DNA from 3 places in the Ectobacillus sp. OTK genome. Region 2 is predicted to be linked to each of the others. Evidence: a T-box and tRNA genes for the amino acid it is inferred to sense, from the RefSeq annotation. Region 2 holds a T-box; the other regions hold tRNA genes.
The links. A T-box is a leader RNA that pairs with one kind of tRNA and senses whether it is charged. The one in region 2 lies ahead of pheS (phenylalanine--tRNA ligase subunit alpha), so its partner is inferred to be a tRNA-Phe.
Positions count from the first base shown of each region.

Region 1: it has a tRNA-Phe gene. The T-box ahead of pheS (phenylalanine--tRNA ligase subunit alpha) is inferred to sense a tRNA for this amino acid. The anticodon was not compared.
Region 3: it has a tRNA-Phe gene. The T-box ahead of pheS (phenylalanine--tRNA ligase subunit alpha) is inferred to sense a tRNA for this amino acid. The anticodon was not compared.

Region 1 is NZ_AP048547.1:4,836,994-4,849,037, forward strand. Features, by position in the region: gene AC6HZ4_RS23955 (lipase family protein) at 44-736, shown strand; gene AC6HZ4_RS23960 (glycogen/starch/alpha-glucan phosphorylase) at 980-3,391, opposite strand; gene glgA (glycogen synthase GlgA) at 3,411-4,841, opposite strand; gene AC6HZ4_RS23970 (GlgC family sugar phosphate nucleotidyltransferase) at 4,838-5,863, opposite strand; gene AC6HZ4_RS23975 (glucose-1-phosphate adenylyltransferase) at 5,882-7,012, opposite strand; gene glgB (1,4-alpha-glucan branching protein GlgB) at 6,960-8,894, opposite strand; tRNA gene AC6HZ4_RS23985 (tRNA-Glu) at 9,772-9,843, opposite strand; tRNA gene AC6HZ4_RS23990 (tRNA-Ser) at 9,848-9,938, opposite strand; tRNA gene AC6HZ4_RS23995 (tRNA-Asn) at 9,942-10,016, opposite strand; tRNA gene AC6HZ4_RS24000 (tRNA-Ile) at 10,045-10,118, opposite strand; tRNA gene AC6HZ4_RS24005 (tRNA-Gly) at 10,125-10,198, opposite strand; tRNA gene AC6HZ4_RS24010 (tRNA-Lys) at 10,205-10,277, opposite strand; tRNA gene AC6HZ4_RS24015 (tRNA-Thr) at 10,283-10,358, opposite strand; tRNA gene AC6HZ4_RS24020 (tRNA-Phe) at 10,413-10,485, opposite strand; tRNA gene AC6HZ4_RS24025 (tRNA-Asp) at 10,489-10,564, opposite strand; tRNA gene AC6HZ4_RS24030 (tRNA-Met) at 10,569-10,645, opposite strand; tRNA gene AC6HZ4_RS24035 (tRNA-Ser) at 10,667-10,754, opposite strand; tRNA gene AC6HZ4_RS24040 (tRNA-Ile) at 10,768-10,844, opposite strand; tRNA gene AC6HZ4_RS24045 (tRNA-Met) at 10,851-10,924, opposite strand; tRNA gene AC6HZ4_RS24050 (tRNA-Ala) at 10,943-11,015, opposite strand; tRNA gene AC6HZ4_RS24055 (tRNA-Pro) at 11,019-11,092, opposite strand; tRNA gene AC6HZ4_RS24060 (tRNA-Arg) at 11,099-11,172, opposite strand; tRNA gene AC6HZ4_RS24065 (tRNA-Leu) at 11,203-11,288, opposite strand; tRNA gene AC6HZ4_RS24070 (tRNA-Gly) at 11,294-11,365, opposite strand; tRNA gene AC6HZ4_RS24075 (tRNA-Leu) at 11,399-11,482, opposite strand; tRNA gene AC6HZ4_RS24080 (tRNA-His) at 11,492-11,567, opposite strand; tRNA gene AC6HZ4_RS24085 (tRNA-Thr) at 11,575-11,650, opposite strand; tRNA gene AC6HZ4_RS24090 (tRNA-Val) at 11,658-11,733, opposite strand; rRNA gene rrf (5S ribosomal RNA) at 11,739-11,854, opposite strand.
Region 2 is NZ_AP048547.1:4,656,772-4,668,815, forward strand. Features, by position in the region: gene pheT (phenylalanine--tRNA ligase subunit beta) at 1-501, opposite strand, end outside; gene pheS (phenylalanine--tRNA ligase subunit alpha) at 519-1,553, opposite strand; T-box leader at 1,617-1,851, opposite strand; gene AC6HZ4_RS23080 (TrmH family RNA methyltransferase) at 1,912-2,673, opposite strand; gene sspI (small acid-soluble spore protein SspI) at 2,785-3,003, shown strand; gene AC6HZ4_RS23090 (helix-turn-helix transcriptional regulator) at 3,106-3,306, shown strand; gene AC6HZ4_RS23095 (hypothetical protein) at 3,334-3,564, shown strand; gene AC6HZ4_RS23100 (DHA2 family efflux MFS transporter permease subunit) at 3,632-5,467, opposite strand; gene AC6HZ4_RS23105 (HlyD family secretion protein) at 5,480-6,133, opposite strand; gene AC6HZ4_RS23110 (M42 family metallopeptidase) at 6,409-7,494, opposite strand; gene AC6HZ4_RS23115 (dUTP diphosphatase) at 7,564-8,055, opposite strand; gene hxlA (3-hexulose-6-phosphate synthase) at 8,420-9,061, shown strand; gene hxlB (6-phospho-3-hexuloisomerase) at 9,079-9,636, shown strand; gene AC6HZ4_RS23130 (MerR family transcriptional regulator) at 10,146-10,448, shown strand; gene AC6HZ4_RS23135 (Dps family protein) at 10,860-11,303, shown strand; gene AC6HZ4_RS23140 (FAD synthetase) at 11,340-11,912, opposite strand.
Region 3 is NZ_AP048547.1:1,017,583-1,023,820, reverse strand. Features, by position in the region: gene AC6HZ4_RS05100 (penicillin acylase family protein) at 1-2,329, opposite strand, end outside; tRNA gene AC6HZ4_RS05095 (tRNA-Glu) at 2,662-2,733, opposite strand; tRNA gene AC6HZ4_RS05090 (tRNA-Asn) at 2,737-2,811, opposite strand; tRNA gene AC6HZ4_RS05085 (tRNA-Ile) at 2,839-2,912, opposite strand; tRNA gene AC6HZ4_RS05080 (tRNA-Trp) at 2,917-2,990, opposite strand; tRNA gene AC6HZ4_RS05075 (tRNA-Thr) at 2,998-3,070, opposite strand; tRNA gene AC6HZ4_RS05070 (tRNA-Phe) at 3,106-3,181, opposite strand; tRNA gene AC6HZ4_RS05065 (tRNA-Asp) at 3,185-3,260, opposite strand; tRNA gene AC6HZ4_RS05060 (tRNA-Met) at 3,265-3,341, opposite strand; tRNA gene AC6HZ4_RS05055 (tRNA-Ser) at 3,365-3,452, opposite strand; tRNA gene AC6HZ4_RS05050 (tRNA-Ala) at 3,460-3,532, opposite strand; tRNA gene AC6HZ4_RS05045 (tRNA-Arg) at 3,539-3,612, opposite strand; tRNA gene AC6HZ4_RS05040 (tRNA-Leu) at 3,642-3,727, opposite strand; tRNA gene AC6HZ4_RS05035 (tRNA-Gly) at 3,733-3,804, opposite strand; tRNA gene AC6HZ4_RS05030 (tRNA-Leu) at 3,838-3,921, opposite strand; tRNA gene AC6HZ4_RS05025 (tRNA-Lys) at 3,927-3,999, opposite strand; tRNA gene AC6HZ4_RS05020 (tRNA-Gln) at 4,004-4,078, opposite strand; tRNA gene AC6HZ4_RS05015 (tRNA-Tyr) at 4,328-4,412, opposite strand; tRNA gene AC6HZ4_RS05010 (tRNA-Val) at 4,420-4,495, opposite strand; rRNA gene rrf (5S ribosomal RNA) at 4,501-4,616, opposite strand; rRNA gene AC6HZ4_RS05000 (23S ribosomal RNA) at 4,858-6,238, opposite strand, start outside.

The sequences.
Region 1 (12,044 bases), 180 kb from region 2:
GGGTTTCAATGTGTTATCTTCAGCTGCTAACAAAGAGCTCGCTATGCTTCTGGCTGACTGCTGCGAATTGACATACGAACAATATAAACAAAATGGTGTATTTCAACCGCCAAAAGGCTTTCAGCATATACGCAGCTTTCAAGCACAAGCCATTGGAACAACGGAATGGTTCGGCTTTATTGCCGAATCAGAACAATCGATTGTTGTTGCATTTCGAGGCACACAGTCCGACACTGATTGGATTGCTGATTCTCTCATCAATCAGCGTATCTATCCGTACACATCAAACAGCGGCCTTGTTCACAGCGGCTTTCTGTCTATTTATGAAACATGCCGTGATTCTATTATGGAAACGCTCGTCACGCTTCCAAAGCAAAAAAAACTGCTCGTAACCGGCCATAGCTTAGGAGGTGCTCTCGCAGTCCTTCATATGCTTGACGCCAGAGTAAACACTTCATTTGCAGATTACATCATGTACAATTTTGGTGCTCCCAAAACAGGCGATATTGCTTTTCGCAATTACTACAATTTACAGGTCGCCAAAACCTTCCGGATCGTCAATCTATTTGATGTGGTCCCGCTTCTGCCGCCGCACAAGGTTAAATTTGAAAAAGCATCTCAAGAATACGAATACTTCCATGTAAATAACGGCATCACATTCGCAGCAAATCTTGGATCCATTTCTAAAAATCATCATATCACCACATACAAGTCATCGATTGAAGGCTGGTCATAAAAAGAGACTTACTAAGAAAAACGGACATGGCCTGCCCTGCTCCCGAAGAAAGACAGTTCCCTGCACAATAGGGCGCTTTTTGTCTCGGTCGGCAAAGGCCTTTCCCCGCAGCAAGCAGGTCATAGGAGCAGGCCGGCGCTCCAAAAAGTTATACTTTCTTATCTTGTAAAAAAAACAACCCGCGTAAATTGAGCGGGTTGTTTACACTGTCTGCATAAAGGAGTGATCAGTATGCAAAAATCTTTATCTACTTCCTAACAAAACAGGATTGATATGCCAAATATCAGAAGCATATTGAGAAATTGTACGGTCACTTGTAAAATAGCCAGATCGCGCTACATTCGAAATGCTCATTTCCAGCCAACGGTTCCGATTTTCATAGGTTTTTCCGACCATGTCCTGCACATCAACGTACGGAGCAAAATCACGAAGCACAAAATATTCGTCGTTTTGAACGATAAGAGAATCATAAATTGCCTCGAACTCATCTCCTCCATCTGGAAAAAACCCATTGATGAGCTGATCTACTACCTTTTTAATTCGTTTATCATGATGGTAGTAGTCACCAGAACGGTAGCCCCCGCTTTGATAATAATGAAGCACCTCTTCTGCTGTTAGGCCGAAAATGAAAATATTGTCCGCTCCTGCTTCTTCTTGAATTTCAATATTCGCTCCATCTAGCGTTCCAACTGTTACTGCTCCATTCATCATAAATTTCATATTGCCCGTGCCAGATGCTTCCTTGCTTGCCGTAGAAATTTGTTCGCTGACATCAGCGGCAGGGAAAATATCCTCAGCTAAGGAAACACGATAATTTTCTAGAAAGACAACCTTTAAACGTTCGCTCGTTTGCGGGTCGTTATTCACTTTCTCTGCTACCTCATTGATCAGCTTAATAATTTTCTTCGCATAATAGTAGCCAGGGGAAGCCTTTGCCCCGAAAATAAAGGTGCGAGGATACATAGTAAAGCCATGGTCTTCCTTCAGACGATTATATAGGTGCATAATATGAAGTACATTCAATAACTGCCGCTTATAAGCATGCAGGCGCTTTACCTGCACATCAAAAATCGAATTCGTATCAACCCGTACCCCCGTCTGCTCCTCAATACGCTTTGCCAGCAGCTCTTTCCGAAGCTGCTTGACACCGTGAAACTTCTCCCGAAATGCGGGATCGTGCTTATAATTCGCAAGAGCCTGCAGCTCCGCAGGCTTTCGAATCCATCCTGGACCAATCGTGTCGGTAATTAGACCCGCAAGCTGCGGATTTGCCTTCAGCAGCCAGCGCCGATGCGTAATCCCATTCGTTTTATTGTTAAACTTTTCGGGATAATACTCATGAAATAGCTGCATCTCCCGCTTTTTTAAAATATCTGTATGGATTTTTGCAACACCATTCACACTGTGGCTGCCCACAATCGCAAGGTGTGCCATTTTAACAAGGTCATGGGCTACAATTGCCATATCCTCAATACGTTTCCAATCATATGGGTACCGATCCCATAAGTCGCGGCAAAAGCGCTCATTAATTTCCTCAACAATCATATAGATGCGCGGCAGCAACGGTTGAAAAATCCGAATAGGCCATTTTTCAAGCGCTTCAGACAAGGTTGTATGATTGGTATACGAGACTGTATTTACTGTAATATTCCAAGCTTCCTCCCAGCCAAGCTTTTCCTCATCAAGCAAAATACGCATTAATTCAGGAATAGCTAAAACAGGATGGGTATCATTAATATGAATGGCAACCTTCTCATGCAAATTTCTCAATGTTCCATTTCGTTCGCGATGCAGCTTTACGATATTTTGCAGGCTTGCCGATACCAGAAAATATTGCTGCTTTAGACGTAATATTTTTCCTTCATCATGTGTATCGTCAGGATACAAAAACTCTGAGACTGCCTCGGTTTCCCGTTTATATACGAGTACGTTTTGATTGTTTGGAGGAAATGGAACAGGCTCCGCATTCCAAAGACGCAGTGTATTCACTGTTTCCGTATTATAGCCAACAACCGGAATGTCATATGGTACCGCCATAATGACCTCTGCCTTACGATGATGGAATTCTAGCTTTCCATCCATGTTGGATGTTTCCACATTTCCCCAAAAGCTGACTTCTACTGCTTGATCATGACGCCGTACTTCCCATACATTACCGTGGCGAAGCCATTGCTCTGGCAGCTCAACCTGATAACCGTTTACGATTTTTTGATCAAATAGACCATGCTTATAGCGAATCCCGCAGCCATGGCCCGGTAAATTAAGAGAAGCCAATGAATCAAGAAAACATGCCGCAAGCCTTCCAAGTCCACCGTTTCCAAGTCCAGCGTCCGCTTCATTTTCCTCTAGCTCATTAAGACTAATTCCTAACTCACGGAGCCCTTCCTCACACATTTTCCAAATGCCAAGGTTCATTAAATTGCTGCCTAATAAACGGCCAAGCAAAAACTCAATCGATAAATAGTACATTTGTTTATGATTTTCTGTACGATTTCTTTCATTAGTGGCAATCCAACGTGAACTAATATACTCCCGGACCATATGCCCTAACGTATTATATTGATCTCGCGGCGTGGAGTCTTTGAAGCTTTTCCCGTACATGGTTTCGAGCTTATCCAAAAAAGCTGCTTTAAAGCCTTCCTTACTTGAAAACATGCTCCTCACCTCTATATCACTAGTCGACTAAGCTTTCATACAGCTCCTTATATTGTCTTGCGGACTGTCCCCAGCTGTAATCCTCGCTCATCGCTCTCTTCACGAGTGTATTCCATACTTCTTTTTGGTGATAGTACGAAACAGCTCTAAGAATGGTATGCAGCATATCATGCGCATTGAAATTGGCAAAGCTGAATCCGTTTCCTTCTCCTGTGCTCTCATTATACGATTGCACGGTGTCGTTTAATCCTCCCGTCTCCCTTACAATCGGCAGTGTCCCATATTGCAAGGCAATAAGCTGTCCAAGACCGCACGGCTCAAACAAAGACGGCATTAAAAACAAATCAGCGCCAGCGTATACTTGATGTGCGAGCGATTCGCTAAATCCTATGTATACCTTTACCTTATCCGGATATTGAGCTGCCATTTCGTTAAAAAAGCTTTCATACTCCCAATCACCCGACCCGACGATGCATATCTGTACATCCTCCGCCGCCAACTCATGAAATACACGACGGACTAAATCAAGTCCCTTTTGCTTTGTAAGACGAGTGACCATAGAAATGATAGGTACATCCTCACGTTCCGGCAAGCCGAATCGGCGTTGCAGCGCACGCTTGTTCTCCTGCTTAAGCTCTAATGTCTCTTCGCTGTACGGTACCTCAATTTCTTGATCAGTACGCGGGTTATAAAATGCAGCATCGATTCCGTTTACGATACCAGCTAGCTTATCGCTATATCTTCGCAGGAGGCCATCTAGCTTCTCTCCAAAAAATGGATATTTAATTTCCTCTTTATAGGTCGGACTAACTGCCGTAATCACATCAGATGCAACAATGCCGCCCTTCATAAAGTTCATGTTCCCATAAAATTCAAGACGGTCATTTGTAAAATGCTCGTTTCCAAGACCGAGTAAATCATGCATTACACTATAAGGGAATATCCCCTGGAACTGTAGATTATGGATAGTAAATGCTGTTTTCATATGTGCATATGGTTCAATGCCCTTATATTGTTCTTTTAGCAAATAGTTAGCCATTGCTGTATGCCAGTCATGACAATGCAAAACATCCGGCACAAAGTCCAGATGTGGAATACTCTCCAAAACGGCTTTAGAAAAGAAAGAAAAACGTTCACCGTCATCATAATGACCGTACAAGGAATCCCTTTTAAAATAATATTCGTTATCTATTAAGTAATACGTAATGCCGTCAAGCTCTGTTTCGAAAATACCGCAATGCTGGTTACGCCATCCGAGCTGTACTGTAATTACTTTGCGCAGAGTGCTCGCTTCACGTAACCGCTCTGGGATAAGGCTATATTTCGGCAGCATTACCCGCACATCCATGCCGAGCTTTTTCAATTCCTTTGGGAGCGCACCTGCTACGTCGGCAAGACCTCCTGATTTAATAAATGGTACGCACTCAGATACTGCAAATAAAATGTTCACGAATTCATCAACGCTCCTTGTACTGTTCCTTTTTCAATTACATGCGGAACCCCTGCTGTCCCTGTTAAAATTGTTCCGTCTTCAATTTTAACATCTTTGTCGATGATTACGCCGTCTAGTACGCAATTCTCTCCGATTTGGCTTTTTTGCATAATGATGCTATTTCGTACAATAGATCCTTTTCCAACTTTTACAGCGCGGAAGATAATGCTGTTATGTGCATCCCCCTCAATAATGCTGCCATTGGCAACCATAGAGTTGCTTACTTTTGCTTCTCTGCCATACCTTGTTGGAGGCTCATCTTTTACTTTTGTAAATACAGGCGCTCCTGTCATAAATAACTGCTTCCACACTTCTGGCTTTAAAATTTCAATGCTGTGCTTGTAGTAGCTCTCCACTGAATCAATAATCGCAACATAGCCCTCATACTCATATTTATGTGAGCATAAAGTACTGCATTGCTCTTTAACAACATCAATCAAGCTATGGAATCCCTTGTCTTTATATTGATGAAACAGATTCAGCAGCAAGTCCTTTTCCATGATATATGTTTGCAAGGATTGTCCATCATGGCGTACTTCTGTAATGGCTGCCCCGACTTCAATATGGCGTCTTAAAATCGGCTTGAAGTTCATTGCAGTTACAATATGACAATTCGTAATCACGATATACTTTTGTCTGCTGCGCAGAAAATAGTCCATATTCCTAGCAAGCTGATTGAAGGAACCAAATTCTTCGTTATCACATTGGCTGTTTGGCGTAAATACGAACAGGCCATCTCGTTTGCGATCCAAATCCCACTGCTTACCGGATCCGAGGTGATCCATTAAGGAACGGTTTTTATGCCCAGTAAAAATCGCTACGCTATGAATATCGGAGTTGACCATATTCGATAGCATAAAATCGATTAAACGATATCGTCCTCCAAAAGGAAGGGCAGCTAGAGAGCGATGCTGCGTCAGTGCTTGTAAAGGTGAAAATTCATACGTTGCGTTAATAATTCCTAACATGGATTCGTTCATATTTGCCTAGTTCCCCCTTTAGATTTCATCAGCCACGAGAATAACATCCTCGCTATTTTTTAATGGACGAATAACAGCATTGTCCTCCACAACCATTCCAGGTGCAATGATGGCTCTTTCAATCGTTACATTTTTTCCAATATGTGCATCCGGCATAATAACGGAGTCCTTTATATTGCTCCCCTCTCCAATGGTCACACCCTGAAATAATACAGAATGCTGTATATCTCCCTCAATCACACAGCCTTCATTTACAAGTGACTCCTCTACAACTGCACTAGGCGCAATGTATTGCGGAGGCTGATTTGGATTAACAGAATAAATGCGCCAATCCCGGTCGTACAAGTTGAGGGTGGAGTCGCCCTTTAACAGATCCATATTCGCTTCCCACAAGCTTTTTACTGTTCCGACATCCTTCCAGTATCCCTCAAATGGATAAGCAACAATTTTCTTGTTCTCCTCAAGCAAAAGCGGGATAACGTCCTTTCCAAAGTCATTGCTTGATTCCGGATTTCGAGCATCCATCTCCAAAAATTCCTTTAGAATAGACCATTTAAAAATGTAAATCCCCATGGATGCAAGGTTGCTTTTTGGGAACTGCGGCTTTTCATCAAATTCCACAATCTCCATAGCTTCGTTTGTGTTCATAATGCCAAAGCGGCTTGCTTCTTCCCAAGGCACCTCAATAACGGAAATAGAGACATCCGCATCCTTTTCAATGTGATAATCAAGCATTTTGGAATAGTCCATTTTATAAATATGGTCCCCTGATAAAATTAAAACGTACTCAGGATCATATTGCTTAAGATAGTTCATGTTTTGATAAATAGCACTTGCTGTTCCTGTATACCACTTTACACCTGAGGATTCTGAATAAGGAGGAAGCACTGTAACTCCTCCATTATTCCTATCCAAATCCCAAGCGCTTCCAATTCCAATATAAGAGTTGAGCACAAGGGGCTGATATTGCGTGAGAACACCGACCGTTTCAATGCCTGAATTTGTACAGTTGCTTAACGTGAAATCAATAATGCGATATTTTCCTCCAAACGGTACAGCAGGTTTAGCTAGATATTTTGTAAGGGAGCTTAAACGACTACCCTTTCCTCCTGCCAATAGCATGGCTACGCACTTTTTTCTCTGTCCCATTACTTTTGTTCCCCTTCCTTGTTTTTGCTGGTCTTAGTATAGATATGCCAAAAGGCGGTATTGTTATTTCGATATGGGACGGCTGATTATGGTATGGCTCATGAATCGTTTTGATTCGTTTTCCATTTACCTGTCCAGAACCGCCGTATTGCGTTCCATCACTATTTAAAACCTCTGTATAAGAATTGAATGACGGCACTCCTACTCGATAGTTCTCATACACACGTTCTGTAAAGTTACAAATAACAACTAGCATGTCATCTTCTTTTTTCCCTTTGCGAATGAAGGAGAAAATGCTTTGCTCGCGATTATCCGCATCAATCCATTCAAAACCTTCATACGTATGATCAAGCTGCCAAAACGGTTTAGAATTTTTATATAGCACCATCAATTCTTTGAAATAATGATTCATAAGACGGTGCATCTCAAACTCATGAAGATTCCAATCTAAATCTTCTAAGTCCTTCCACTCGTCAAACTGCCCAAATTCCCCTCCCATGAAGAGAAGCTTCTTCCCAGGGTGTGTAATAAAGTAACCATATAGAAGGCGCAGCTGTGCAAATTTACGCCAATAATCTCCAGGCATTTTATTTAAGAGAGATTTTTTTCCATGTACCACTTCATCATGAGAAAGCGGCAAAATGAAGTTCTCTGAATAGGCATACAGCAAAGAAAACGTGATTTTATCATGAATATGCTTCCGATGCTCCGGCTCGCACTCCATGTACTTTAGCACGTCATTCATCCAGCCCATATTCCATTTATAATTGAAACCGAGACCTCCTTCATATGTTGGAGCTGTCACAAGAGGCCAATCGGTAGAGTCCTCTGCAATCATAAGCACATTTGAATCATACGCAAATACTGCCTCATGCAGTTTTTGTAAAAAGGAAACTGCTAATTCATTTTTTTGGAACTGTCCGTTCGCATTCCAATACAGCATGTTCGCAACAGCGTCGACCCGAAAGCCGTCTACATGATAATATTTCATCCAAAATAACGCATTGGAAATAAGAAAACTCTGAACCTCCGGCTTTCCTACATCAAAGTTTGCCGTTCCCCATATTGGGTTTTCCCTTACATGTATGTCTGTATATTCGTATGTCGGTTCTCCGTCAAACATATATAATCCATGTGCGTCCTTACAATAATGCCCAGGCACCCAATCTAAAATCACGCCGAGACCATGCTCATGACAACGGTCAATGAAATACATTAAATCCTCCGGCTTACCGTAACGGCTTGTCGGAGAATAGTAGCCGGTTCCTTGATAGCCCCACGAGCGATCATATGGATGCTCAACAAGCGGCATAATTTCAATATGTGTAAACTGATGCTCTAAAACATATGGAATGAGTTCCTCTGCCATCTCACGATACGAATAAAAGGACCCGTCCTCTTTTAGCTTCCACGAACCAAAATGAAGCTCATAAATAGCTAGTGGCTCTTCAAATACTTTCTTTCGCTTTTTAGCACGCATCCATTTTTCATCATTCCATTTATAATTCCCTAAAGTATGGACGATAGAAGCTGTATGCGGCCTTAGCTCAGAAAAAAATGCATAGGGATCTGCCTTCAGCAGCACTTGGTCATCCTTCGTTTGAATAGCGTACTTATACAGCTCTCCCTGACCAATATTCGGAATAAATAAGGACCAAATTCCTTCTGTGTTTAACTTCTCCATTACATGGCTTTCATTGCTCCATTCGTTAAACTCTCCGACGACACTCACACTTTTAGCATGTGGAGCCCAAACGGAGAAACGAGTACCCCTAATTCCATCCTCGGTTGTTGTATGCGCTCCGAAGGCTTGATAGCTTTCGTACAAACTCCCTTCATGGAACAGATGAACTTCATAATCTGTAGGATGGGTTGTAACCACGTGTTTCACCTCACAAGTATAAATAACATTTCTTAATAAAGTATTCTGTAAAAAAAGGAGAAATCCCTTGCAGATTTAGGGAAAATATATAGTTTCGTCCGCTAAAATCAGTCATTTTTCGTCAAACTAGGCGTCTGATATCATATTTTGGCGATGGTTGAATTGGAAGCGTTTTATACTAAAATAGTGTTATCTTTTTAATGAAACGAGTTAACTATAATGTAGCCTTTTTATCATTTGAGATATGTTTTTTAGGAGGAATTCTGACATTAATCATAAAATAATCATGTAAAGAAGCTGGAACAACTTGTAGATTACTTTGTAAAGAAAAATATTCATTCACAATTTGTTCACAAATACTCCAAAGGAATGAGACTAAATTATACATTTTGTGCAAAGATTGAGGAATATCTAGAGGTTCGTTAAAAACACAAGGCTCCGAACTCGCCTCTCGACATGACTTGAGGAAATCACACATTTTGAAGAAAATTTTTAAATGCCGGAAACGCTCTTCCCCCGTACGAAGGTGTTTCCACACATAGACCGAACACATCGCTTGGTTATAAAGCTGGAAAGAACAAGGGAGTTCCCAATTCAAGTCCTGAGGTACAGTGTGTGTATAGATCCGATTGGAAAAATAGCATGCTTTTATTCTCTCCATCAATTTTTTGGTTTATTTTGGTAACTATATTTTACTGAAAGAATGTTCGCCTGTCCATTAGAAGCTCTTCATTCACAAAAAATGCCAGGTGATTGTCTAACTGACACTCATTCCCACTTATCGCTGGCCGCGCCCGTAACAGTAGAGGTCTTCTGTCAGAAAATGATAAATAAAAGCATAAAAAAGAGTTAGCGATATATCGCTAACTCTTTTTTATGACCCGTACGGGATTCGAACCCGTGTTACCGCCGTGAAAGGGCGGTGTCTTAACCACTTGACCAACGGGCCTAAATGGCAGAGAAGAAGGGATTCGAACCCTCGCGCCGGTTACCCGACCTACTCCCTTAGCAGGGGAGCCCCTTGAGCCACTTGGGTACTTCTCTATTTGGCTCCGCAAGTAGGATTCGAACCTACGACCTATCGGTTAACAGCCGATTGCTCTACCGCTGAGCTATTGCGGAATAATTCAATTTTAAATAATTGAAACAATGGGCCTAAATGGACTCGAACCATCGACCTCACGCTTATCAGGCGTGCGCTCTAACCAGCTGAGCTATAGGCCCCTATTATGGAGCGGGTGATGGGAATCGAACCCACGCTATCAGCTTGGAAGGCTGAAGTTCTACCATTAAACTACACCCGCAAAATGTGAGCCATGAAGGACTCGAACCTTCGACCCTCTGATTAAAAGTCAGATGCTCTACCGACTGAGCTAATGGCTCATAACTGGTGCCGGCTAGAGGACTTGAACCCCCAACCTACTGATTACAAGTCAGTTGCTCTGCCAATTGAGCTAAGCCGGCGTAATATATTTTTATTACCAAATAAGAGTACTTGTCCTTCGTCCTCATTAAAAGTGGCTCGGGACGGAATCGAACCGCCGACACGAGGATTTTCAGTCCTCTGCTCTACCGACTGAGCTACCGAGCCAAATGGCGGTCCCGACGGGGATCGAACCCGCGATCTCCTGCGTGACAGGCAGGCATGTTAACCACTACACCACGGAACCATTTTGGTTGCGGGGACAGGATTTGAACCTGCGACCTTCGGGTTATGAGCCCGACGAGCTACCAGACTGCTCCACCCCGCGATGATAAAGTATTTACATAAATGGAGGAGGGTGTGGGATTTGAACCCACGGACGTGTTACCGTCTCCGGTTTTCAAGACCGGTGTATTAAGCCGCTCTACCAACCCTCCGTAAAGCATTAAATGGTGGACCTTGTAGGACTCGAACCTACGACCGGACGGTTATGAGCCGTCTGCTCTAACCAGCTGAGCTAAAGGTCCTTATAGTAGCGGCGGAGGGGATCGAACCCCCGACCTTACGGGTATGAACCGTACGCTCTAGCCAGCTGAGCTACACCGCCATGATATTAATATTAAAGTGGAGCCTAGCGGGATCGAACCGCTGACCTCCTGCGTGCAAAGCAGGCGCTCTCCCAGCTGAGCTAAGGCCCCATATCGGGAAGACAGGATTCGAACCTGCGACCCCCTGGTCCCAAACCAGGTGCTCTACCAAGCTGAGCCACTTCCCGTTCAAGCGCGCCCGAAAGGACTCGAACCCATAACCTTCTGATCCGTAGTCAGACGCTCTATCCAATTGAGCTACGGGCGCATGTTATTGAATATATATTGTATGAAACAGTGCCGAGGGCCGGGCTCGAACCGGCACGGTAGTCACCTACCGCAGGATTTTAAGTCCTGTGCGTCTGCCAATTCCGCCACCCCGGCATGAAAGCGGAAGACGGGATTCGAACCCGCGACCCCAACCTTGGCAAGGTTGTATTCTACCACTGAACTACTTCCGCATGACAAACACTGTAATCATATACAATTGTAAATGGTGCGGGTGAAGGGACTCGAACCCCCACGCCAAAGGCGCCAGATCCTAAGTCTGGTGCGTCTGCCAATTCCGCCACACCCGCAAGATATAATGGGGCGATTGATGGGAATCGAACCCACGAATGTTGGAGCCACAATCCAATGCGTTAACCACTTCGCCACAACCGCCATTATATGGTGCCGGCTAGAGGACTTGAACCCCCAACCTACTGATTACAAGTCAGTTGCTCTGCCAATTGAGCTAAGCCGGCATATTTATGGTGGAGGATGACGGGCTCGAACCGCCGACCCTCTGCTTGTAAGGCAGATGCTCTCCCAGCTGAGCTAATCCTCCACATTGCCTAGCGACGTCCTACTCTCACAGGGGGAAACCCCCAACTACCATCGGCGCTGAAGAGCTTAACTTCCGTGTTCGGTATGGGAACGGGTGTGTCCTCTTCGCCATCATCACTAGACCTATTTTCTTGACTCATATTAGAGACAATGATCATTATATCACGCTCTTTTATAAAGTCAACAGGAATTTTGATATTCCTTCAAAACTAGATAACACACTGCACTTTGTAATGTTTTTCTATCCAGCTCCAGTTCACAGCTCTCTTTGGTCAAATAACCTCATGCAACGAAGTCTATCGGCTTCTTTTG
Region 2 (12,044 bases):
AAGCTCTAGCACTTGATCATCCAAGTTTAGCTGCTCAATCGCATCCTCCCCAACCTCTGCATCCGCAGGGAATACGAAAATGCCTTCTGAATATTCCTTTGGTACAAGCTTTCCTTCAATGCCAAGCTCTTGCAGGGAGCAAATCATTCCTTGCGATACTTCGCCGCGAAGCTTCGCCTTTTTAATTTTAAGGCCGCCCGGTAAACGCGCGCCAACCTTTGCGACCGCTACCTTTTGCCCTTGTGCTACGTTTTTCGCGCCGCAAATAATTTGCACTGGCTCGTCTTCCCCAACATCTACAAGACACTTGCTTAATTTATCCGCTTCTGGATGCTTTTCGCGTTCCATCACATAGCCAACGACAACATTTGTTACGCCTTTATTTAAAAGCTCTACGCCTTCTACTTCGATGCCGGCCTTTGTAATTTTATCAGCTAATTGCTCTGCCGTTAAACCGTCAATATCTACATATTGCTGTAACCATTTATAAGATACGAACATGTTTGTGCCCTCCCCTTTTACGCTCGTTTAAACTGCTGTAAGAATCGTACATCATTTGTATAGAAATGGCGAATGTCGTCTACGCCATATTTCAACATTGCAATACGCTCAGGTCCCATACCGAAAGCAAAGCCCTGATATTCTGTCGGATCATATCCTGACATACGCAGAACATTCGGATGAACCATACCTGCTCCCAAAATTTCAATCCAGCCAGTTCCTTTACAAGTGCGACATCCTTTTCCACCGCACATCATACAGGAAATATCCATCTCAACAGACGGCTCTGTGAACGGGAAAAAGCTTGGGCGCAGACGGATTTCGCGCTCTTCGCCAAATAATTTCTTCGCAAATGCTTGCAATGTACCTTTTAAATCGCTCATACGAATATTTTTATCGATCACAAGACCTTCAATTTGTGTGAATTGATGCGAATGTGTCGCATCATCGTCATCGCGTCGGTATACCTTACCAGGACAAATAATCTTAATTGGTCCTTTTCCGCCGTGCTTTTCCATTGTTCGCACCTGTACTGGAGATGTTTGCGTACGCAGCAAAATCTCTTCTGTAATATAGAAGGAATCCTGCATATCGCGCGCCGGATGACCCTTTGGCAAATTTAACGCTTCAAAGTTGTAGTAGTCGCGTTCCACTTCTGGACCTTCAGCAATTTCATAGCCCATACCAATAAATAGGTCTTCAATTTCTTCGATAACAGCTGTAAGCGGGTGGTGTGAACCAACGCTTACTGGACGCCCTGGCAATGTTACGTCAATTGTTTCAGACTCTAATTGCTTCGCGATTGCTGCTTGCTCAAGCTGCGCCACTTTTTCGTCTAGACGATTTTGAATCGCTTCGCGCACATCATTCACAAGCGCTCCCATACGGGGACGCTCTTCTGCGGATAATTTGCCCATGCCGCGCAAAACCTCCGTAATCGGTCCTTTCTTTCCTAAGTACGCCACGCGCACATCATTTAACTCCTTCAACTCAGATGCCGCTTCAATTTTTTCAAGCGCTTCCTGCTGCAGCTCTTTCAAACGTGCTTCCATGAAAAAAACCTCCTATATATTATATTAAGTGAAAATTTTACAAATAAAAAAGCCCCATCCCTGTGAAGGGACGAGGCTTATTCGTCTCGCGGTACCACCCTAATTGGCAGAAATATATCTGCCCGCTTCATTTCGATAACGGCATCATGCCGGAACGCCTTTACATGCATGTGCATGGTCCCGGCGCCAACTCCAGAGGTGAATTCACATAATCTCTACCATAAAAATGCTTCCAGTCTTAGGCATTTTCTCCCTGTATGGCGAACAATTAGCTACTCTTCTCTATCATCATTTTTGGTTATATGTACTTTAAGTTTCATAACAATTTATTCAAGACTTAATTATAATTGTCTTTTTTCTAATTATCAACCTTGCTTTGTAAATAATATGCCAAAATTCCTGTCGCAACAGATACATTCAATGACTCAGCCTGTCCATAAATCGGAATGTATAGGTTTTGGTCGCACTTCTCCAGCAATTCCTGACGTACACCGCTTCCTTCATTGCCAACGATAAGCGCGAATCTTCCCGGCGCTTTAACCTCCGTATATGGCACTGCATGCTGCAAAGCTGTTCCATAGATTGGGATGTCATGCTGCTGCAGCTCTTCAATCCATTGGTCCAGGCTCCCTTTTACAATCGGCAAATGAAACACGGATCCCTGCGTCGAGCGAAGCACCTTGCTGTTATACACATCGACGCAGCCTTCTCCAATTATCACCGCATCAATGCCAGCCGCATCAGCTGTACGAATGATCGTCCCTAAATTGCCAGGGTCTTGAATTCCATCAAGCAACAAAAACTTCCCATTTTCAAGCTGCACGCTGCTTTCTAATTTCTCACATACCGCAAACACCCCCTGCGGCGTCTCTGTTTCACTTATCGCCTTGCTAATAGCGTCCGTTACAACAAATACATCTGCATTATCCACGCTCCAATTTGAAGGCAAATCTGTATGCTCACTTAGAATAATCTGTTGCACGACATTCGCCTTCAACGCTTCTTCCACGAGATGAAAGCCTTCCACAATAAAGGTCCCTGTTTTATCGCGCTCTTTTTTTGTTTGCAGCTTTTTCCACTGCTTAATGCGCGGATTTTGTAATGAATCAATTCTGTTCATGGATGATATCCCTCACTTCCCTATACATTATAAACCATTTTGCATATTTCTAATAAAACAACAAACAATAATTACAGTGCTTTTTTACATTACATAAAAGAGGTGTGCAGAATGAATTTTAATTTACGCGGTGCAGTACTTGCAAACATTTCCGGGAACTCACAAGAACAGCTGGAGGAAACAATTGTTGATGCGATTCAAAGCGGTGAGGAAAAAATGCTGCCGGGTCTTGGTGTATTATTTGAAGTGATTTGGAATCATTCAAATGAGCAGGAGAAACATCAAATGCTGTCCACACTGGAGAATGGTGTGAAAGACGGAAACCATTAAAAGAGATTATATAAGAAATGGGTGGTGTAAAGATAACTTTACACCACCCATTTTTTTCTATATACTTACAAGTAAAGATATCTTTACATTACAGGTGAGAAAATGGCTGTGAACAATCGGATTAAGGAATTGCGGCTACAACATGGCATTACCCAAACGCAAATGGCAAAGGAGCTTGAGGTGACGAGACAAACCATTGTTGCAATTGAAAACCATCATTATAATCCAAGTTTGGAGCTTTCCTTAAAGCTGGCTCGCTACTTTAAGATGAGTGTAGAAAGTATATTTGAACTTGTGGAATAGAGAATGAGAGAAAGGGATGAAGATAATATGTTCAAGAAAAGAGCAGATGAGATGGAACAGCATCATGCAAACTATGCAGCAAGAAACGCATTCTTTTTATATAGTGCATCTTTGCTTTTATGGTCTCTATATGATGGGATTACAACGCAAAATTTAGGACTGCCTTTTCTCATCATGTGCGCAGGGACGTTTGTCTTCTTTCTTACGCTATATATACAGAAGCGCAAAATTCAGAAGTTAATTAAAAAAGAAGTGTAAGCAAAACCTATGCAAAAGGCGAACCATCTTCAGAAAAATGGTTCGCCTTTTCTCTATTATGCTCTTCTTATTTTTTGGCTGCCTGCCGCTTACCAGAATGTAAGAAAAATGACAAAACAAGTGCAACTCCCGATAAAACAGTTGCTACCCAGAATGCATCATTAATTCCATTAATGGTTGATAGCTTCATGACCTGCCCATACAGCAGTGTCGTTTCAAGTGTTGCTCCCGCCTGCGGCGAAACATGCGCAAGCGCAGCTGCACTTTGCCCTGCCTGTGTAAAGCTCGTGCTCATCACTGGGTCAGTTGCAGTCACCGCATTTGCATAATCAGCCGCATGGAAGGTTGATTGCCGCGTCATAACCGTAACGAGGATCGCTGTTCCAATTGCGCCTGCTACTGACCGCAGTGTATTTTGCGAAGCAGTGCCATGTGAAATTTTATTCATCGGCAGCGCGTTCATCCCTGCAGTCATAATTGGCATCATAATAAACGCCATCCCAAAGGAGCGCAGGATGTAAATGCTCATAATGTGCGCATATGACGTATCAAGCGAAAGATGCGTATACTCGTATGTTCCGTACGTCATGAGAATCATACCGAAAATAGCTAACGGCCGAATGCCGTATTTATCAAATAGCTTTCCAGCAAACGGTCCCATAAGCCCCATAATCAGTGATCCAGGAAGAAGCAATAAGCCTGACTCAATCGGTGTGAAGCCGCGAATGTTTTGCAGGTAAACTGGAAGCAGCAGCATTCCGCCAAACAAAGCCATCGTGATAATCATATTAATAAACAAAGTGAAGGAAAAAGCCGGAATTGTAAAGATTGTTAAATCAAGGAGTTTCGCTTCAGCCTTCAATTCCCAACGTACGAAGAATATGAGCCCGATCACCCCGATTATGAACATTATCATAACCTCTGCACTATCCCAGCCTTTATTGCCAGCTTCACTAAAACCATACAATAAGCTGCCAAGGCCGATAGTTGAGGAAATCGCACCAACCAAATCAAACTTCGGTTTTGATAACGGCTGCACAAGCGTAAACAAACGAAGTCCAAGTAAAAGGATAATAGTTCCAATCACAAACATCCCGTAAAACATAAGGTTCCACGTATAATTTTCAACGAGCCAGCCCGCAATCGTAGGTCCAATCGCCGGAGCCAAAATCATCGCGACACCGAGCAGCCCCATTGCCGCCCCGCGCTTGGCCGGCGGAAAGAGCGTCATAAAAATATTCATCCCAACCGGCATTAAAATACCGGCACCTACTGCTTGAATGACACGCCCTGCCATCATAATTGGGAAGTTGACTGCTATCGCACAGATGATCGAACCAACTGTAAAGAACATCATAGCGGCCAAAAATAGCTTTCGGTACGTAAAGGTCTGAATTAAATATGCGCTAATTGGAACCAAAATCCCGTTCACAAGCATAAAGCCTGTAGATAGCCATTGGCCGGTCGCTGTGGAAATATTAAATTCATTCATTAATGCCGGCAGCGCGATATTGATAACTGTTTGATTTAAAATAGAGACGAACATTCCAAGCACAAGCACGGTCAAAACAGCACCTATACTAAAAGCAGGAGCTTCCGGTGTCTGTTTCGATGCTGCTTCTGGCTTTCGTGCTGCTTGCTCGGGCGTTGGGACAGAAATCTCTTCTTCAACCGCTGTTGCTGCGGCCTGCAGAACCTCCCCTGAAGAGGTACGATCTTCTTTCTGAGAAGCTGCCGTTGCCTCTGCCTGATCAACTGTTTCTTCAACATGTTCGTGTTTCTTCATGCCACTGTTCCCTTGAAGCGACGGCTCCACATCCTTTTTGCGACGAAGCAATAAATTCACAACAGCAAATATAACAACGCAAAAAACAGCGTATGCAGCAATGATTGTCGAGGACATACAACCTCCCCCTTACTTGTGAATGCGGACTGACACGTTCATCCCAGGCACAATGTTCACAGATTTCGTATGGTCTAAAGCAATTTTCACTGGAATGACCTGCGTTACCTTCGTATAATTGGCCGTCGTATTTCCAGATGGAAGTAAGGAGAATGTATTGGCTGTTGTTAAACCAATCTGATCTACTACGCCCGTTAATGTTGTATTTGGATACGCGTCTACATACACGTCTACATCCTGTCCTTTTTTCACATCATCAATGTCCGTTTCTTTAATATTTGCTGTTACCCATAAATTGTTCATATCATATGCGTATGCCAACGGAGAACCCGCAGCAATAAATGTATTTTCAGTCGCACTGGACTGAACTACCGTTGAACCAACAGGAACTGTAATGTCAAGCTGCTGCACAGCTGCATTGCCGCTCGTTTGAACAGCTCCTACTTTTTCTCCTGCACTGTATGCTCTTCCTGGTGTTGCTGTCCATTCAACAAGCTTTCCAGCTGCAGGAGAAGCAATCGGAATTGCCTTTCCATCAATTTTGGCATTGTCCGTCGTTAAATAGTTTTGTGCTTGATTGTAGTAATAATAGCCAAGAAAGCCTCCCCCTACCAATACAAGCAAAGTAATAATATTAACTACTATGAGTCGGCGAAACTGATTCATTCGTTTTCGTCCTTTCTTTTTAGTGTCTCTCACCTGTATAGCGAAAAACAGCCGGCCTAGATTCTTATTTTATTAAACCATGATAATTGTTCATAATGTTAACTAAATGGCAAAAGCATACGAATCCATTGTGCCGCTCTAGTTTTTCTTTTAAGCAAGAGCATACTTTCATATTATAATGAGTTTTTTCGCAGATAGGAACTAATTTGCTTCAAATAATCTAACATAAAAACAAAAAAGGCGAAGGGTTATGTCCCTTTTCGCCTTTTTTTCTCTTATTCAAAGGTAATACGATGTACAGTCGCCTGATCTAATCGTTTAATCACTTCTGCAATGAGCTTTACCGCATTTTCATAATCATCGCGATGAAGCATCGCTGCATTTGAGTGAATATAGCGCGTGGCGATTGTAATGGACATAGCAGGTACACCATTGAGCGTAACATGAATAGCGCCCGCATCCGTTCCGCCGCCCGCCATTGAATCGTATTGGTATGGAATGCTTAATTCATCCGCCACCCCGACGACAAAATCACGCAGACCCTTATGCGATACGATAGACGCATCATATAAAATGATTTGCGGACCTTTTCCAAGCTTTCCTTGCGCTTCTTTTTCGGTTACTCCTGGTGTGTCACCCGCAATGCCGACATCCACTGCGAATGCAATATCCGGTTCGACAAGGTGTGCAGATGTTTTTGCACCGCGCAGACCAACCTCCTCCTGTACAGTCGCGACACCGTATACTGTATTCGGATGAGGCTCGTTCTGGAGCTGCTTTAATACATCAATCGCAATGGCGCAGCCAATACGATTATCCCATGCTTTTGCAAGAAGCATCTTTTCATTTTTCATCACTTGAAATTCAAAATACGGTACAACCTGATCACCCGGACGAACGCCCCACTCTGAAGCCTCCTCCTTGCTGGAAGCACCAATATCGATAAACATATCCTTAATTTCCACCGGTTTTTTACGCGCTTCGACCGGCAAAATATGCGGCGGCTTTGAACCAATCACGCCTGTAATATTACCGTTTCTTGTAACGACTGTTACGCGCTGCGCCAGCATAACCTGCCCCCACCAGCCGCCGACTGTTTGGAAGCGAAGAAAGCCCTTGTCGTCGATTTGCGTCACCATGAAGCCGACCTCATCTAAGTGCCCAGCTACCATAATCTTCGGACCATTCGCATCGCCTGTCTTTTTTGCAATTAAGCTTCCGAGGTTATCTGTCATGATTTCATCAGCATAAGGTGCTATGTATTTTTTCATCACTTCGCGCACTTCACGTTCATTGCCGGCAACGCCGTTCGCATCTGTTAATTCCTTGAGCATCGTTAATGTAGGATCTAGATTTTCCATCATCTTACCCTCCTTTTTGTCTATCTCTTCCATTATACAGGAGGGCACAATGATGTTCAAAGCAGGCTCTTAATAGCCTTGTGTTTGACGCTGATGATTAACTTCATTCTTAGCTAGGTACGCTTTCTCAATATCCTCCTGCGAGAAATCGAGTGCTTGTCCAAGACGCAAATAGCTCGTAAATAATTCAATATAGTTTGTAATAGATGGCTGATCGTGGAAACGAATCACCTTTGCATACACATCCAGGAAGATTTGCACAATCGTCTTATTCGCCTGTGCGCACTTGTAAAATAAAAAGTTTTTATCAACACCTAAATCGATTCCAATCGATAAAATAAAATGAATCCCGTCTACATATTCCTCTAAAACGATGTCACGCTCCGAGGACGGCTTTGTGCTCCAATATTTAAAGCAGCGCGTTTCATTAGCTAATTCTCCGATTTCCACAAGCAGTGCAAGTGTTTTTTCCTTTAATAGCTTTTTCGATTCTAATTTATGCTCTTGCAGGATACGCTCATCTAATTCTTTTTGCAGCTTAAACAAATGTAATAAATCCACTTTTTAATTCCCCCTAGCATTTTCACACTTCATTATATCAGTGCATTTTTATTGAGGAAAGACGATTTATTTGCAAAGGTACTGTAAGTATCTTATGTAGTGAATTAAAAAACAAAACAAAAAACCGGAGCGCAACTGGCTGAAAAATCTGCAATAACAGGCTTAATTAGATGTAGTTAATGGTTTTTTCATATTTGCAGCAAAACTCCCTCGTGCACATTAATTTAGATCACTAAAGCTCCCTCACAATATACTTTTAGTAACTATATGAGTTTAAAGTGCGTACTTTTTTTTTGTTAGCTGCGAATCTAGAATGGAGTTGTAGCGAATAAAAAACAAAATTACTTAGGGGAGTGAAGAGTTGATGGAACTTCAATTAGCGTTAGATCTTGTAAACATTCCAGAAGCAAAGCAAGTGGTGAAAGAAGTTCAGGAGCACATTGATATTGTAGAAATCGGCACACCTGTTGTAATTAACGAAGGTCTTCGAGCCGTAAGGGAAATCAAGGAGGCTTTTCCTTCTTTAAAAGTATTGGCTGATTTAAAAATTATGGATGCGGGTGCGTATGAAGTAATGAAGGCATCTGAAGCTGGTGCCGATATTATTACTGTGCTCGGCGCAACCAATGACGCTACAATTAAAGGGGCAGTGGAAGAGGCTAAAAAACAAGGAGTACAAATCCTTGTTGATATGATTAATGTAAAGGATCTTGAGCAGCGTGCAAAGGAAGTAGATGCACTTGGTGTTGATTATATTTGCGTACATACAGGCTATGATCTTCAAGCAGCGGGAGAAAGCCCATTTGAACAGCTCCAAACGATTAAGCGCGTCGTAAAAAATGCAAAAACAGCAGTCGCTGGCGGTATTAAATTAAATACCCTTCCGGAAGTAGTCCAATCACAGCCTGATCTTGTAATTGTAGGCGGCGGAATCACAAGCCAGAAAGATAAAAAAGCAGCAGCCTCCCAAATGCAAAGATTAATTAAGAAAGAAATCTTTGCATAAGAGGGAGCATAATAATCATGCAAACTACTCAATATTTAACTGAAATTACAAAAGAGTTGCACCAAACAGTTGAATTAATAGCAGCTGGAGAAGCTGAGGAACTAGTAAATGGGATTCTTGAAGCAAAGAAGATCTTTGTAGCTGGTGCGGGGCGATCTGGATTTATGTCTAAGTCGTTTGCGATGCGAATGATGCATATGGGCTTAGATCCTTATGTAGTAGGCGAAACTGTTACTCCCAACTTAGAGAAGAATGACATTTTCATTATTGCATCTGGTTCAGGGGAAACAAAAAGTCTGGTATCTATGGCCCAAAAAGCTAAAAGCATAGGTGCGACTCTGGCTGTTGTAACCATCTCCCCTGAATCAACCATCGGAAAACTGGCAGACATCGTAGTGAAACTGCCGGGCTCACCTAAAGATAAAGAAGCCGCCCAATACAAGACCATACAGCCGATGGCATCCTTATTCGAGCAAACTCTCTTGTTATTTTACGATGCTGTTATATTGAGGTTTATGGAGAAAAAAGGATTAGACTCTACTGCTATGTTCAGCAGGCACGCTAATCTCGAATAAGCTTGCAGCATGAAGATTCCCATAAAGAAAACTCGCCGATTGGCGAGCCGTTAAGAGAAGACAGAGGCGTAGTTGCACTCACACTTTTTCCCTAAAATTTCCTGCTGCGCCGAATGTGCTTCTAGCCGGAAATTTATACTTTCTTAAAGTGTAAATATGAAACGGATGCCAAAGGCCGCTGCAAATAAGCTGTTTAGCAGGCACGCCCTATATCCATCAAGTTAAGCAGGATTTTTTCCTCAAACTCCAAAGCACGTTATCCTTCTCCTATGTTACGTAAGAAAGGATGACGTGCTTTTTGTGAACGATGAGCAAGAACTTCGTTTATTTGCTGAGGAACTGTATCAGTATCAGTCTTCCGCTGCACTCTGATTTAGTATATTTTCATTTACAAAACTTCAAGTTCCTTCCAAATAAGCAGGGCTATTATTATATCTCATATCTTGAGATACTCAAAGTGATTTTTATCTCACCCTCTTTACATTCTTTATATACAACGGGAGGAGTTTATATTGGAAAATCAATCTTTCTACCGAAATAAAAAAGTCATGAAAATGGGAATTGTAACTGAATTGACAGGCTTATCTGAGAGACAAATTCGCTATTATGAAAAGAAAGAATTGATTTTCCCAGAACGCACATCCTCAGGTACTCGTAAATATTCCTTTTCTGATATCGAATTATTGGTTGAAATCTCTAAAAAAATAAAAGGTGGTTTTCAGACCGAAACGATTCGAGGTGAGCTGACAAAACAAAAAAATCAGATAAAAACAAATTCGCTGATAAAGAGTTCATTGAATGCTTGTTTATGAACCTCCCCCACCTACCACGATCATGCTTGAGGAAGGGGACTTCTTTCGGAATTCCGTTAAACTAAAGGTTCTGTTTACATACTATGTTAATTTTTTAAGAAAGATAAGCTTGGCTGCGGCAGCCAAGCTTATTTTATCTTAAGTAATTTCTTCTTCTCTTTGACAACGATCTGGTTTTCGCCAGCCGCTCTCATGATTCAGTTACTAATCCAAACGCCATCAACTGTTAACTCGATAGCTGTAACAAACTTCGATTCATCTTTTAGCATGATCTTTGTTTAAGGGAAATACTAAAGTTCTTAAAACTTGGTTACAGTCTGACTGGATTGCTTGCGTTTTTTCAAAAGGATGTTATAATTAAATTAATTATTAAATGATAATAATTTTAATTAAGGTGAGGTGTTGATAATAATGGATAACAGAGTAAATGTAGTGAATACGCTGAACAAGCAAGTAGCTAACTGGAATGTGTTATACGTAAAGCTTCATAATTTTCATTGGTATGTGAAAGGGCCGCAATTCTTTACACTGCATACAAAGTTTGAAGAACTGTATACAGAAGCTTCCAACTATATTGATGAACTGGCTGAGCGTATTTTAGCACTAAAGGGACAGCCGCTCGCAACAATGAAGGAATACTTAGAGACTGCTACTATTAAAGAAAGTACAAGCAATGAAACGGCGGAAGAAATGGTTCACATTCTTGTAAATGACTATTCTGTGATAATTTCCGAGTTGAAAGAAGGAATGAATATCGCAGCAGAAGCGGGAGACGAAACAACTGCGGACATGTTTTTAGCAATTCATACTGTATTAGAAAAGCATGTCTGGATGCTAAGCGCCTTTTTAAAATAACAGCAACAGGCTCGTCAAGTGAAACTTGACGGGTTTTTATTTATTGGTTACATATTTGTCTCCCTTACTATCATGAAATACATGTTTCCAGCCCAAAAGCTGTTCGGCTTGCTGTAACCTGTCTTGCATCATAAGGGTACGAATTCGACTTGAAGAAATGATTTCTCCTAAACTACAGCAAATTGAACCTAAAACATGTACAGTAAAATGTTGACGCAAAGTGCTGACGTTTCCTTCTTTATTTTTTCCAAATTGAAAATCTGGACCTGCCCAAATCTCTAAAGGATTTAAATCTATAAGTTCATCAATAAATGAACTCGCTCCTCTTGCAACATAATCAGCGTCGAAGCGTGCTACAATCACATGGTCTACTCCAAGAAATTCAAGCCTTTTGATCTTCTCTGTTAGCGGCGTCAACAGCATAGTATTCTTAAAATACACTCGCGGCGGCGGGTCAAAAGTATACACCACTAATGGAACCCCAAGTTCCTTTGCGCGCTGCTTTGCACGAAAAATCAAGGTCTGATGCCCAAGGTGAACACCATCAAGCGCTCCAATAGTCAGTACTGATGCAGAGAGTTGTAAAACTCGCTCGGTATGTACTCGCATCTAGATCACCCCTTCAAGTCTTTTATCCGTAATACTATCATTGCTTACAGTTGGATAAGAATTAAATCTATTGAAGCCGCATATTTAAAATAAAAAAAGCAAATCCATCAAAAGACGGAGTCTGCCCAAAAC
Region 3 (6,238 bases), 1.9 Mb from region 2:
ATGTTGTATGATACGTCCCGATCACCCAATCCTTCATTTGATCATGGTACCACTCGCTCTGAGTATGGCCTGACTGCCCAGGAGCAACGATATGATGGCCTGTTGTTACATCATTTAGATCTATCACAAAATGTGAAGATGCTCCACGATCAGCAAAACCTTCAGCATTCGAGCCCGATGACTGCACCGTAACACTGCTTCCTCCAATCGGAATAGGCGTTTCCAGGTTAAACAAATAATTAAAAGGTCTTATGTGAGACAATGGATGCGTAAAGACAAGACGGTGAAAGCCACCCCATTGCCAGTCTCTGACACTTGGCCCTTGCGTCTTCTCAATGCTCTGTACCGCCCTTGTTAGGGATTTTTTTAGTACCTTATCCAGACCACCTTGTTCTTGTATCCACGGTCCAGGCTGGCCATTTTGCGCTTTTCGAAGCAGTTCATCAATAACTTGTTCCTTTTCTTCAAACAATCTCTGCATATCCTCTGAAATATCCTTTTCAAATAAGACATTTCCAATCTCCTGCATCCATGTATGAAACAGGAGCGGTGCCCCTAAGCTTCGATCATCCGTAAAGTCCCACTTCTTTAAGAGAGAAATCGCTTCCTTCTCTTGCTTCGTTAGCTCCTCCTCTTTTATATGCTGCAGAAAAAGAGGAACAAATTCGCGTGCCTTGAGATTCATTTGATCCATCTGCAGCTTTTCCATATCCTCAACTGTAAACGTGTTTTTTTGCTGTAGTACCTCTTGAATACGAGAAGCTTGATATGTCTGTGTCCATGTATTACTTATATGATACGGATAAGAACGATCTTTTATCTGATTGCTGGTAGTTGTAATAAATCCTTCTTGCGGATTTACAACTGTTGGAAGCTCTTCCCAAGGAATATAACCAGTCCATTCATATTCATCATTCCATCCAGGTACTGGAAGAAGACTGTCCCCTTTTTTCCGAATCGGGATTTTTCCATTTGCCCGATATGCAATTGTTCCATCCTTTGCAGCAAACACAAAATTTTGTGCCGGTGCATGAAAATATGTAAGTGCCTCCTTAAATGAGTTCCAATCCCTTGCCCTATTCATACGAATAATCGCTTCAAGCTCTGCAGACGGCTCAGATGCTGTCCATTTGAGAGCCAGTGCAATTTCTTCTTTATTCTCAAGCCCAGAAATAATCGGTCCATGTCTTGTAATGACAGTCTTAGCATCCACTGCCGGTTTGTCCTTCACACGAATAGCATCTGTAATGACCTGAGCCTTCTCCCATGTATCGTTATGTAAAAATTCATACGGATTATTTGGATTTCGCTTTTCTATATATAAATCCTGCACATCAGAACCGACATTGGTAATCCCCCATGCAACAAATTCATTATGACCGACAACAATACCTGGTATACCTGCCAATACCTCTCCGCTTACATTTACCTCAGGAGACTGCAAATGCGTTTCATACCAAGTAGACGGTGTAGTAAGAGGCACAGACAAATTATTGGCTAAAATAGGCTTTCCAGACTTTGTCTTACTTCCGCTTACAACCCAATTGCTGCTGCCATTTAGTTCATGCGGAACTACTTCCTCTGTAAAAAGCTTTGATAGATCTAAATGTGTTTGCTTTACTGCAGCTATAATCTCAGCTGCGTCCTTCGGATAAGCCGGGAACAAATCAAGCGCCTTTTCCTCTGACACCGTATTTAATAAATATTGACGAAATGCTTGCCCCTTCCACTGTCCCCCTAAATCAAAAGCCATATACTTTCCAATTGTTAAAGAGTCTACTGGTGTCCATGGCTTTGGCTCATAACCAAGAAATGTAAATTCAATCGGCCACTTATTTGCTTTTCGTGCCTCATTTATGTATAAATTCACACCTTCCGCATACCACTTTAACACCTGTTTAGCTTCATTCGAATATACATTATAGGACGCTTCGGCTGCTCTTCGTAAACCAAGCGTCAGAAAAAATCGATCTTGTTCTATTGTTTGTTCACCGATTACTTCACTCAACTCGCCAGATGCCTGCCGACGACTTAAATCCATTTGAAATAATCTATCCTGTGCTGTTACGTACCCTTGAGACACATATAAATCATGCAGATTTTTTGCTTCAATATGCGGTACTCCATTTTGGTCTCTCGTGACCGTTACCAAGTCCTGCAATCCTCTTAAGGAAATTTCCCCCTTAATAACGGGCAAACTTCTTTTTACATATAATGTCCCACCTGTATAGGCAACTGTAAGGAGTAGTAAAATAGAAACGGTAAATATAACAAGAAATCGAACCCATCTTCTTTGTTTTGACTGCTGCTGAGTGACTGTATCCTGCATCATGCCCACACTCCTTTATGAGATTGGAAAAGCTCTATTTAGTAATAGGATTGAAATAAATTATCCATTTGCCTCACTTATAATTCACTGTTTTAAATTTCCTAAGTTCTCCCTCTTCATCTTCTTAAACCTCCGATTTAGCGGTCCACGTCTTTGTCCATATTAGTTCCATTATATGTCTCCCTTTAGAGAAAATCTTATATAATATTCTTTTTTTTACTCTATTTCCCTTTTTCTATATAAAAAGAATCGATAAAATATCAGTTCCTTAAATTATTTATTCTTTATATGAACAAAAAAAGAGCCAGCAAATATTGCTGACTCTTTTTTAATGACCCGTACGGGATTCGAACCCGTGTTACCGCCGTGAAAGGGCGGTGTCTTAACCACTTGACCAACGGGCCATATGGCTCCGCAAGTAGGATTCGAACCTACGACCTATCGGTTAACAGCCGATTGCTCTACCGCTGAGCTATTGCGGAATAATTCAATTTAAATAATTGAAACAATGGGCCTAAATGGACTCGAACCATCGACCTCACGCTTATCAGGCGTGCGCTCTAACCAGCTGAGCTATAGGCCCTCTTTGGCAGGGGCAGTAGGAATCGAACCCACACTGGAGGTTTTGGAGACCTCAGTTCTACCTTTAAACTATACCCCTAAAGGTATGCCGGCTAGAGGACTTGAACCCCCAACCTACTGATTACAAGTCAGTTGCTCTGCCAATTGAGCTAAGCCGGCGTAATATATTTTTTATAACCAGAAAGTTTAACAAATGGTGGCTCGGGACGGAATCGAACCGCCGACACGAGGATTTTCAGTCCTCTGCTCTACCGACTGAGCTACCGAGCCAAATGGCGGTCCCGACGGGGATCGAACCCGCGATCTCCTGCGTGACAGGCAGGCATGTTAACCACTACACCACGGAACCATTTTGGTTGCGGGGACAGGATTTGAACCTGCGACCTTCGGGTTATGAGCCCGACGAGCTACCAGACTGCTCCACCCCGCGACGATAATATACTAAATATAAAATGGAGGAGGGTGTGGGATTTGAACCCACGGACGTGTTACCGTCTCCGGTTTTCAAGACCGGTGTATTAAGCCGCTCTACCAACCCTCCATAAAAGTGGAGCCTAGCGGGATCGAACCGCTGACCTCCTGCGTGCAAAGCAGGCGCTCTCCCAGCTGAGCTAAGGCCCCATAAAGCGCGCCCGAAAGGACTCGAACCCATAACCTTCTGATCCGTAGTCAGACGCTCTATCCAATTGAGCTACGGGCGCATATGTTGAACATATTTTGTATGAAGCAGTGCCGAGGGCCGGGCTCGAACCGGCACGGTAGTCACCTACCGCAGGATTTTAAGTCCTGTGCGTCTGCCAATTCCGCCACCCCGGCATGAAAGCGGAAGACGGGATTCGAACCCGCGACCCCAACCTTGGCAAGGTTGTATTCTACCACTGAACTACTTCCGCATGACAAACACTGCAATCCTATACAATTGTAAATGGTGCGGGTGAAGGGACTCGAACCCCCACGCCAAAGGCGCCAGATCCTAAGTCTGGTGCGTCTGCCAATTCCGCCACACCCGCAAATGTGAGCCATGAAGGACTCGAACCTTCGACCCTCTGATTAAAAGTCAGATGCTCTACCGACTGAGCTAATGGCTCATAATGGCTGGGCTAGCTGGATTCGAACCAACGAATGACGGAGTCAAAGTCCGTTGCCTTACCGCTTGGCTATAGCCCATTGATTTAACTTCATGTTATACATCTTTGAATTCACTACGTGAATCCTCACCGCAAGATTGTTTTCTTTTACTTCAAGCCTTACCTCTTCGAATTACTTCGTAGAAGTAAAGGTAAACAATCCGATATTTCTTAGATGCTCGCTTGTTCCAATTTTGCTTCACTAGAATGATCTGCATAAAGCAAAGATAAATCAAACGATATCTCCTACTATTTTTTCACAATATTCCAAATTTTATACACGAAATAATGGTGGAGGGGGACGGATTCGAACCGCCGAACCCCGAGGGAGCGGATTTACAGTCCGCCGCGTTTAGCCACTTCGCTACCCCTCCAATTATATGGTGGAGGATGACGGGCTCGAACCGCCGACCCTCTGCTTGTAAGGCAGATGCTCTCCCAGCTGAGCTAATCCTCCACATCGCCTAGCGACGTCCTACTCTCACAGGGGGAAACCCCCAACTACCATCGGCGCTGAAGAGCTTAACTTCCGTGTTCGGTATGGGAACGGGTGTGGCCTCTTCGCCATCATCACTAGACCTATTTGCTTGACTCATATTAGAGACAATGATCATTATATCATGCTCTTTTATAAAGTCAACAGGAATTTTGCTATTCCTTCAAAACTAGATAACACGCTGCGCTTTGTAATGTTTTTATATCCAGCTCCAGTTCGCAGCTCTCTCTGGTCAAATAACCTCATGCAACGAAGTCTATCGGCTTCTTTTGCCTGAGAACATTTGCCCTACGGAGCTAACCGCTCACGTCCGCTTTTAGTTTATGATTAAGCCCTCGATCGATTAGTATCTGTCAGCTGCACGTGTCGCCACGCTTACACCTCAGACCTATCAACCTGATCATCTTTCAGGGATCTTACTAGCTTGACGCTATGGGAAATCTCATCTTGAGGGGGGCTTCATGCTTAGATGCTTTCAGCACTTATCCCGTCCGCACATAGCTACCCAGCGATGCCCTTGGCAGAACAACTGGTACACCAGCGGTGCGTCCATCCCGGTCCTCTCGTACTAAGGACAGCTCCTCTCAAATTTCCTGCGCCCGCGACGGATAGGGACCGAACTGTCTCACGACGTTCTGAACCCAGCTCGCGTACCGCTTTAATGGGCGAACAGCCCAACCCTTGGGACCGACTACAGCCCCAGGATGCGATGAGCCGACATCGAGGTGCCAAACCTCCCCGTCGATGTGGACTCTTGGGGGAGATAAGCCTGTTATCCCCGGGGTAGCTTTTATCCGTTGAGCGATGGCCCTTCCATGCGGAACCACCGGATCACTAAGCCCGACTTTCGTCCCTGCTCGACTTGTAGGTCTCGCAGTCAAGCTCCCTTATGCCTTTACACTCTTCGAATGATTTCCAACCATTCTGAGGGAACCTTTGGGCGCCTCCGTTACACTTTAGGAGGCGACCGCCCCAGTCAAACTGCCCACCTGACACTGTCTCCCGCCCCGATAAGGGGCGCGGGTTAGAACTTCAATACAGCCAGAGCGGTATCCCACAGGCGCCTCCACCGAAGCTGGCGCTCCGGCTTCCCAGGCTCCCGCCTATTCTGTACAAGCTGTACCAAAATTCAATATCAGGCTACAGTAAAGCTCCACGGGGTCTTTCCGTCCTGTCGCGGGTAACCTGCATCTTCACAGGTACTATAATTTCACCGAGTCTCTGGTTGAGACAGTGCCCAAGTCGTTACACCTTTCGTGCGGGTCGGAACTTACCCGACAAGGAATTTCGCTACCTTAGGACCGTTATAGTTACGGCCGCCGTTTACTGGGGCTTCGATTCAAAGCTTCGCCTGGAGCTAACCTCTCCTCTTAACCTTCCAGCACCGGGCAGGTGTCAGCCCCTATACTTCGCCTTGCGGCTTCGCAGAGACCTGTGTTTTTGCTAAACAGTCGCTTGGGCCTATTCACTGCGGCTCTCCTTACGAAGAGCACCCCTTCTCCCGAAGTTACGGGGTCATTTTGCCGAGTTCCTTAACCAGAGTTCTCTCGCTCACCTTAGGATTCTCTCCTCGCCTACCTGTGTCGGTTTGCGGTACGGGCACCATTTACCATCGCTAGAAGCTTTTCTTGGCAGCGTAGAATCAGGGAGTTCGCCCATAAAGGGCTTCCCCATTACAGCTCAGCCTTTACGGTAAGCGGATTT